2 regions of the Cupriavidus sp. LA-1 genome follow, and region 2 is predicted to be linked to the other one. Evidence: predicted binding sites of a transcription regulator. Region 2 holds the regulator's gene; the other holds the start of a gene.

Region 1 (4,404 bases), on a different replicon from region 2:
GGTGGCAAACAGGTAGACCTGCGTGGGGGCAGGGCCGGTGGGGTACTGACGATCCTTCATGTCTCGCTCCGGGCGTGCTGGGGTCGCACGTTTCGGCGCATAATTCCCGCTTCCGCGCGGCGGTACAAATTGGTTGGACCAATTTCCCCGGCGACCCGCGCAAGTTCAGGAGCGAGGACACACCGCATGACGGCAGCAACGCACGGGCGCACCCGCGGACGCGTGGAGTCGGTGATGCGCCGGATCGAGACCGCATTGCTCGACGGCACCTGGCCGCCCGGCACGCGCCTGCCGGCCGAGCGTGTGCTGGCCGGGCAATACGAGGTGGCGCGCAACACCGTGCGCGAGGCGATCCAGCGCCTGGCCGCGCGTGGCCTGCTGCAGAGCCGGCGCGGCGCGGGCGTCTACGCCACCGACCAGCTGCGCGCCGGCATTGCCTCGCCGTGGGGCCAGCTGGTGGCCGACCACCCCGCGCTGCGCGACGACATCCTGGAGTTCCGCCGCGTGCTGGAGGGTGCCACGGCCTACTTCGCGGCGCTGCGCGCCGACGCCGCCGACGTCAGGCGCATCCGTGCGCTGATGGCCGAACTGGAACGCGCGCGCACCGCCGACGACAAGCAGGCGGAGGCCGATGCCGATGCCCGGCTGCATGACGCCATCGCCCAGGCCTCGCACAACACCATGTTCCTGCACCTGCATACCAGCGTGATCGGCATGCTGCGCGAGCACATCACCATCAACGGCACCGGCCTGCGCGAACAGGACGACAGCGCGTCAGACCTGCTGCTGCTGCAGCATCGCACACTCTGCGAAGCGATCTGCGCGCGCCGGCCCGAAGAGGCGCGCACGGCCATGCAGACCCATATCGATTTCGTGCGCAGCCGGGTGGAGCAGGACGGTGCCTGAGCAGGCATTGGTCCTACCAGCGGCCCGGCGTGCCGGCTGCGCCATTCAGACCAGCCCGGCGCCGGCCAGCTCCCGCTTCAGGTAGGCATAGAAGATCGGCCCGGCGATCACGCCCGGGATGCCGAACAGTGTTTCCATCAGCAGCATCACCGTCAGCAGCTCCCACGCCGCGGCCTGGATGCGCGCGCCGATGATGCGTGCGTTCAGGAAGTACTCCAGCTTGTGGATCACCACCAGGAACACCAGCGACGCCACCGCGATCGGCAGCGACACCGACAGCGATGCGACCACGATGGCCGTGTTCGAGATCAGGTTGCCCAGCACCGGCAGCAGCCCCGCCACGAAGGTGATCACCAGCAGCGTCTTGGTCAGCGGCAGGTGCATGCCGAACAGCGGCAGCACCAGCAGCAGGTAGATCGCAGTCAGCACCGTGTTGATGGTGGAGATCTGGATCTGCGCGAAGATGAACTGCGAGAACGCCTGCTGCAGCGTGCGCGCGCGCGCCACCAGCGCCGCGGCCAGCGGCCGGCGGTTGGGACGCGCCACCGCGCGGTACAGCGCCACCATGGCGCCGATCACCAGCCCGATCAGGATATGCACCAGCGTGCGCAGCACCTCGGCACCCAGCTTCTGCGCCATCGCGGCGTGCTCGCGCAGCGTGTCGATCAGCGTGTTGGCCAGTTCGTCCACGCCATTGGGCAGCGCATCGCTGAGCCAGCGCGGCAGCTGGCCGTGCGAGCGGTCGATGATGTCCGCCACACGGTTGAGCAGCCCGTCCAGGGTGCCCTCGCCGCTGACAAAGCGCACCAGCAGCCAGCCCGCCAGCGTCAGCCCCAGCAGGATCACCGCCGACAGGATGGCCACGGCCAGCGCGTCGTGGCGCTGGTTCAGGCGCTTCAGGCGCGGCGCCAGCACGTCCACCAGCGAGTACAGCAGCAGCCCGGACAGCAGCGCCGCCACCAGGTTGGCGTGCAGCACGGTCAGGAGCGCGAGGGCGGTCAGCAGGTAGGCGACGGTGCCGACGCTGTACCACGCGGCCGGCAGCAAGCGCGGGGTGGTGGTCGGGTCGGGGTCTTTCATCGGGGTCTCCGGCATGCAATTTGCTGAAAATTATTCTGGATTCTCGCCGATCCAGATGTTGCGCCTGAGTCAGGCCGCGTGCGCTGTCGCAATGTCTTTGCGATGTTGGCATAACGCCACACGCAAAGGGTGTCTATATTAGGGGGAATCGTGCCCGGCGTACCGCTGTCGTCGTCTGGCCCCAAGCCCAGGAACGGAATGCATGGCCTACACCCATACTATCGGCACCCGGCGCTACGTCTTCGCCGACCTCCGCACGCTGCTGGCCCGCGCCAGCCCCGCGCGCTCCGGCGATGCCCTGGCGGGCGTTGCCGCGGCCAGCGAGCAGGAGCGGATGGCGGCGCGGCTGGCGCTGGCCGAGGTGCCGCTGACCCGTTTCCTCAATGAAGCGCTGGTGCCGTACGAGGACGACGAGGTCACGCGCCTGATCCTCGACCGCCACGATGCCGCGGCCTTTGCCGCCATCGGTGCCACCACCGTGGGCGACCTGCGCAACTGGCTGCTGCGGCATGAGACCGACAGCGCGATGCTGGCGCGGGTGGCGCCGGGCATCACCCCGGAGATGGCCGCGGCGGTCAGCAAGCTGATGCGCAACCAGGACCTGGTGGCGGTGGCGCGCAAGTGCCAGGTGGTCACACGCTTTCGCAGCACGGTGGGGCTGCCGGGCCGGCTCTCGGTGCGGCTGCAGCCCAACCACCCGACCGACGATCCCAAGGGCATCGCCGCATCGATCATCGACGGCCTGCTCTATGGCTGCGGCGATGCCACCATCGGCGTCAATCCGGCCTCGGACAACCTGGGCGCCATCGTCTCGCTGCTGCGCATGATCGACGAGCTGCGCAGCCGCTTCGACATCCCCACGCAATCCTGCGTGCTGACCCATGTCACCAACACCCTGCGCGCGATCGGGCAGGGCGCGCCGGTGGACCTGGTGTTCCAGTCCGTGGCCGGCAGCGAGCGCGCCAACGCGGCCTTCGGCATCAGCCTGTCGCTGCTGGCCGAGGCCCACGACGCCGCCCAGGCGCTGGCGCGCGGCACCGTGGGCGACAACCTGATGTATTTCGAGACCGGGCAAGGCAGCGCGCTGTCGGCCAACGCGCACCACGGCGTCGACCAGCAGACCATGGAGGCACGGGCCTATGGCGTGGCGCGCGCGTTCTCGCCGCTGCTGGTCAATACGGTGGTGGGCTTTATCGGGCCCGAGTACCTGTACGACGGCAAGCAGATTATCCGCGCCGGTCTGGAAGACCACTTCTGTGGCAAGCTGATGGGCGTGCCGATGGGCTGCGACGTCTGCTACACCAACCATGCCGAGGCCGACCAGGACGACATGGACACGCTGCTGACGCTGTTCGGCGTGGCCGGCATCAACTTCATCATGGGCGTGCCGGGCGCCGACGACATCATGCTCAACTACCAGAGCACCTCGTTCCACGACGCCCTGTACCTGCGCGAGGTGCTGGGGCTGCGCCCGGCGCCGGAGTTCGAGGCCTGGCTGCAGCGCATGGGCATTGCCGACAGCACCGGTCGGCTGCTGGAGCCCGCGGCGCGCCAGCCGCTGCTGCAGATGGCCCACAGCCTGTAAGGACCAGCCGATGACGGCCAGACGCCAGCCCCCTGCCAGTCCTGCCCCCGCCGAGGTCGACGTCGATCCCTGGCAGCGCCTGCGCCGGTTCACGCGTGCGCGCATTGCGCTGGGCCGCACCGGCCACAGCCAGACCACCGATGCCGTGCTGGCCTTCGGCCTGGCCCATGCGCAGGCGCGCGATGCGGTGCACCTGCCACTGGACGTGGGCGCCGTGACCACGGCGCTGGATGCGGCAGCGGTGCCGAACGTGGCCGTGCACAGCGCGGCGCCGGACCGCGCGCACTACCTGCGCCGCCCCGACCTGGGCCGCCGCCTGGACGATGCCAGCCGCGAGCGGCTGGCGGCGGCGCGGCCGCACGAGGCGCCGGATGTGGTATTCGTGATTGCCGATGGCCTGTCCGCGCTGGCCACGCAGACTCATGCGCTGCCGCTGCTGGATGCCACGCGCCAGCGCCTGCCGCAGGGGTGGCGCATCGGCCCGGTGGTGGTGGCCGAACAGTCGCGCGTGGCGCTGGGCGATGAGGTCGGGGAGATCCTTGGGGCGCGCCAGGTGGTGATGCTGATCGGCGAACGGCCGGGGCTGAGCTCGCCCGACAGCCTCGGCATCTACCTGACCTGTGCGCCGCGCACGGGGCGCACCGACGCCGAGCGCAACTGCATCTCCAACGTGCGCCCCGAAGGGCTGCCCTATGCGCAGGCCGCCGACCGGCTGGCCTTCCTGCTGCGCGGCGCGGCAGCGCTGGGGCGTTCCGGCGTGGACCTGAAGGACGACAGCATGCCGGCGCTGCCCGCGGACTGAATGGTCCGCAGCAGCCGCTGCGCCAGCATGC
Region 2 (4,404 bases):
GCAGCACGCTGGTCGTGCGCCACCTGAAGAAGCGCTATGGCTCGCGCACGGTGGTCAAGGACGTCTCGCTCGACGTGAAGAGCGGCGAGGTGGTCGGGCTGCTCGGCCCCAACGGCGCGGGCAAGACCACGTCGTTCTACATGATCGTGGGCCTGGTGGCGCTGGACGAGGGCGATATCGTGCTCGACGGCGACCATATCAGCGGCCTGCCGATCCACGAGCGCGCGCGCATGGGGCTGTCGTACCTGCCGCAGGAAGCCTCGGTGTTCCGCAAGCTCAACGTCGAGGAGAACATCCGCGCGGTGCTGGAACTGCAGCTGGACAAGGGCAAGCCGCTGGCCAAGGCCGAGATCGAGCGCCGCCTGGATTCGCTGCTCGACGACCTGCAGATCGCGCACCTGCGCAACAACCCCGCGCTGTCGCTGTCGGGCGGCGAGCGCCGCCGCGTGGAAATTGCACGCGCGCTGGCGTCGTCGCCGCGCTTTATCCTGCTGGACGAGCCCTTCGCCGGCGTGGACCCGATCGCCGTGGGCGAGATCCAGCGCATCGTCAGCTTCCTCAAGGCGCGCAATATCGGCGTGCTGATCACCGACCACAATGTGCGCGAGACGCTCGGCATCTGCGATCACGCCTACATCATCAGCGAAGGCGCGGTGCTGGCCGAGGGCCAGCCCGAGGAAATCATCGCCAATGACGCCGTGCGGCGCGTCTACCTGGGCGAGAACTTCCGCATGTGACATGACGGCCTGCCCCTTGCGCGGCAGGCATTCCGGCGGGGCGCGCGCAGCCGCCCCACAGCCAGCGTCGATCGGAGTCCATCAGCGATAGCAATTTCCGTTCCAACATCGGAAAGATGCGCATAAAATAGGTCGCATGAAACCGTCGCTACAGCTCCGCCTCTCCCAGCATCTGGCACTGACCCCGCAGTTGCAGCAGTCGATCCGGCTGCTGCAGCTTTCCACGCTGGAACTGCAGCAGGAAGTCGAACAGGCCCTGACGGAAAACCCGCTGCTCGAGCGTGAGAACGACTGGATCGAGAGCCCGCTGCGCGTGGCCGCGGATGGCTCGGTCAATGTCCAGAGCGCACCCGCGCCCGCCCCCGCCGAACCCCAGGGCAATGGCGACGCCCGTGCCGACGGCGCGGGTGACGACGACAGCTTTGGCGACAACAGCAGCGGCGACGACTACGGCAGCAGCGACTGGAGCCTGGACGACTTTGCCCGCCGTCCGCAAGGCGACGAGGACGAAAAGACGCCGATGCAGCTGCGCGAAGCCGAGCCCACGCTGCGCGAATACCTGATGGAGCAGCTGACGCCGCTGAAGATCTCGGCGCGCGACAAGGGCCTGGCCATCTTCCTGATCGAGTCGCTCGACGACGATGGCTACCTGAGCGCATCGCTTGAAGAGATCTGCATGGAGTTGCCCGAAGAACTCGAATTCGAGCTCGACGAAGTCCACGCGATCCTGACACTGCTGCAGAGCTTCGACCCGCCGGGCGTGGGCGCGCGCAATGCCGCCGAATGCCTGGCGCTGCAGCTGCGCCGCCTGACCCACCCGCAGCGCGACCTGGCGCTGAACATCGTCACCAATCACCTGGAGTTGCTGGCGGTACGCGACTACACGCGGCTGAAGAAGGCGCTGCAGGTCGATGAAGCGGCGCTGAAGGCAGCCCACGACCTGATCCGCTCGCTGGCGCCCTACCCGGGCCATGCCTACAGCCGACCGGAAGCCGATTTCGTGGTGCCGGATGTGTTCGTGCGCAAGAGCGGCGGCGGCTGGATCGCGCAGCTCAACCCGGATGTGATGCCAAGGCTGCGCATCAACGATATGTATGCACAAATCCTGCGTGGCGCAAAAGGGGAAACCGGCACCGCGGGGCTGCAGCAGAAACTGCAGGAGGCACGCTGGCTGATCAAGAACATCCAGCAAAGGTTCGATACGATCCTGCGTGTCTCGCAAGCCATTGTCGAGCGTCAAAAGAACTTTTTCACCCACGGTGAAATCGCCATGCGCCCCTTGGTTTTGCGGGAGATTGCCGATACACTGGGATTACACGAGTCAACCATCTCCCGGGTGACGACCAATAAATACATGGCAACGCCGATGGGTACTTTCGAACTGAAGTACTTCTTCGGCAGCCACGTGTCCACCGAAACCGGTGGCGCGGCTTCATCAACGGCCATCCGCGCCTTGATCAAGCAACTGATAGGAGCCGAAGACCCGAGGAATCCCCTTTCCGACAGTCGCATCGCCGAACTGCTGGGTGAGCAAGGCTTCGTTGTCGCACGACGCACCGTTGCCAAGTATCGCGAGGCCCTGAAGATCCCCGCAGTCAATCTCCGCAAGTCTTTGTAGCCGAGCCCACCGCCTGCCTGGTGAGGCTCTTTCAGAAGGAGAAGCGCTATGAACTTCAAGATCAGTGGACACCACCTGGACATCACGCCCCCTCTGCGTGAGTACGTGGAAACGAAGCTGGAGCGAATCGTCAGGCATTTCGATCAGGTCATTGGCGTTAGCGTGCTGCTCTCTGTCGACAATCACAAGGAAAAGGACCGGCGTCAGTACGCAGAAATCAATCTACATCTCAAGGGCAAGGACATCTTTGTCGAGGCGCATCACGAAGACCTATATGCGGCGATCGACGCACTCGTCGACAAGCTGGACCGTCAGGTGATCCGCTACAAGGATCGCGTGCAAGGCCACGACCGCGAAGCGGTCAAGTACCAGATGGCCGCAGCGCAAATGCAGCAATGACCGTGCCCGGCAGCCCCGCAGAGGGCTGCTGACTCAGGATTGAACAGGCAAGCCGCGCCACGAAGCGCGGCTTTTTTGCGCCCTCGCGTTGCGCCGGCCAGAGCCAGGCCGGGCCTGGACTGGCGCCGCGGCGTGCTGTGGCATCGGAGCAAACGCTTTTCACCCGAATGAGCAAGAGTGTTCGCAAGCGCGGCGGCAAGGTGTATGCTGCGCCATACAAAGAGAGGGGAATCCTGGCCGCGCCCTGCATCGGTGCGACGGCTCTTGGCCCGGAGGCACGATTGCATCGCCATGTATCGTTCTGCACCAGCTTGCTCCGCTGCACCGCACAATCCGAGGGTGGCCGCTGCTCTATAATGGGCCGGACGCCTCCGGCCAGGCCAGGGGCAGCCCGGAGCCGGCCCCCTGCCCGGCGGAACGATCCGCCCGCTAACTGAAATCCTGCGCATCGCCCATGAATCGTTTGGCCAAATTGCTGCCACCCGGCAACATCAATCTCGACGTCAGCGTCACCAGCAAGAAGCGTGTGTTTGAGCAGGCCGGGCTCCTCTTCGAGAACAACCATGGCGTCGCGCGCGCCATCGTGACCGACAACCTGTTCGCACGCGAGTCGCTGGGCTCTACCGGCCTGGGCGCCGGCGTGGCGATCCCGCACGGCCGCATCAAGGGACTGAAGCATCCCCTGGCCGCCTTCATGCGCCTGGCCGAGCCGATTCCGTTCGAATCGCCCGACGGCAAGCCGGTATCGCTGCTGATCTTCCTGCTGGTGCCCGAACAGGCCACGCAGCAGCATCTGGAAATCCTGTCCGAGATCGCGCAACTGCTTTCGGACCGCGACATGCGCGAAGGGCTGGCGACACTGCCCACGCCCGATGCGGTGCACGAGTTGCTGATCGCATGGCACCCCTGATCCCCTGATCCCCCAAAGCGGGCCGGCACAGACCGGGCAGGCGCCACGCGCTTCGCACACCGCCCTACCAGTCATACCGCATGGAACTCACCGGCGTCACCTCCCAGTCCATCTTCGACGACAACGCAGCCGACATCAAACTCTCGTGGGTGGCCGGCCTGGAGGGCGCGGACCGCGCCTTTGACGTGGAGTTCGCCCGCGAAGCCACCTCCGCCGCCGACCTGGTGGGCCACCTGAACCTGATCCACCCGAACCGCATCCAGGTGCTCGGCAAACCCGAGATCACCTACTACCAGCGCCTGGACGACGAGACCCGCAAGCGCCAGATGGGCGAGCTGATCCTGCTGGAGCCGCCCTTCCTGGTGATCGCCGACGGCATGGAGCCGCCGCCCGACCTGGAACTGCGCTGCACGCGCTCGTCAACGCCGCTGTTCACCACGCCGGTATCGTCGGCGGCGGTGATCGACCACCTGCGCCTGTACCTGTCGCGCATCTCCGCGCCGCGCGTGACCATGCACGGGGTGTTCCTCGACATCCTGGGCATGGGCGTGCTGATCATGGGTGAATCGGGACTGGGCAAGAGCGAACTGGGCCTGGAACTGATCTCGCGCGGCCACGGGCTGGTGGCCGACGATGCGGTCGACTTCGTCCGGCTGGGGCCGGATTTCATTGAGGGCCGCTGCCCGCCGCTGCTGCAGAACCTGCTGGAAGTGCGCGGCCTGGGCCTGCTCGATATCAAG

Evidence for each region. The regulator sigma-54, encoded in region 2, starts transcription at its own class of promoters, with help from an activator protein. The targets are predictions, from matches to a motif close to TGGCANGNAANCTGCTTT.
Region 1: ACZ5MJ_RS25640 (ethanolamine ammonia-lyase subunit EutB) is a predicted target of sigma-54. The motif match lies at 1,996-2,013, and genes of this name have one in related genera.

Annotation. Positions count from the first base shown of each region.
Region 1 is NZ_AP031388.1:1,408,727-1,413,130, reverse strand. It holds gene ACZ5MJ_RS25655 ((Fe-S)-binding protein) at 1-60, opposite strand, end outside; gene ACZ5MJ_RS25650 (FadR/GntR family transcriptional regulator) at 187-906, shown strand; gene ACZ5MJ_RS25645 (AI-2E family transporter) at 952-1,986, opposite strand; gene ACZ5MJ_RS25640 (ethanolamine ammonia-lyase subunit EutB) at 2,189-3,571, shown strand; gene eutC (ethanolamine ammonia-lyase subunit EutC) at 3,582-4,373, shown strand.
Region 2 is NZ_AP031387.1:3,448,643-3,453,046, forward strand. It holds gene lptB (LPS export ABC transporter ATP-binding protein) at 1-737, shown strand, start outside; gene ACZ5MJ_RS16105 (RNA polymerase factor sigma-54) at 874-2,355, shown strand; gene hpf (ribosome hibernation-promoting factor, HPF/YfiA family) at 2,404-2,754, shown strand; gene ACZ5MJ_RS16115 (PTS sugar transporter subunit IIA) at 3,209-3,664, shown strand; gene hprK (HPr(Ser) kinase/phosphatase) at 3,745-4,404, shown strand, end outside.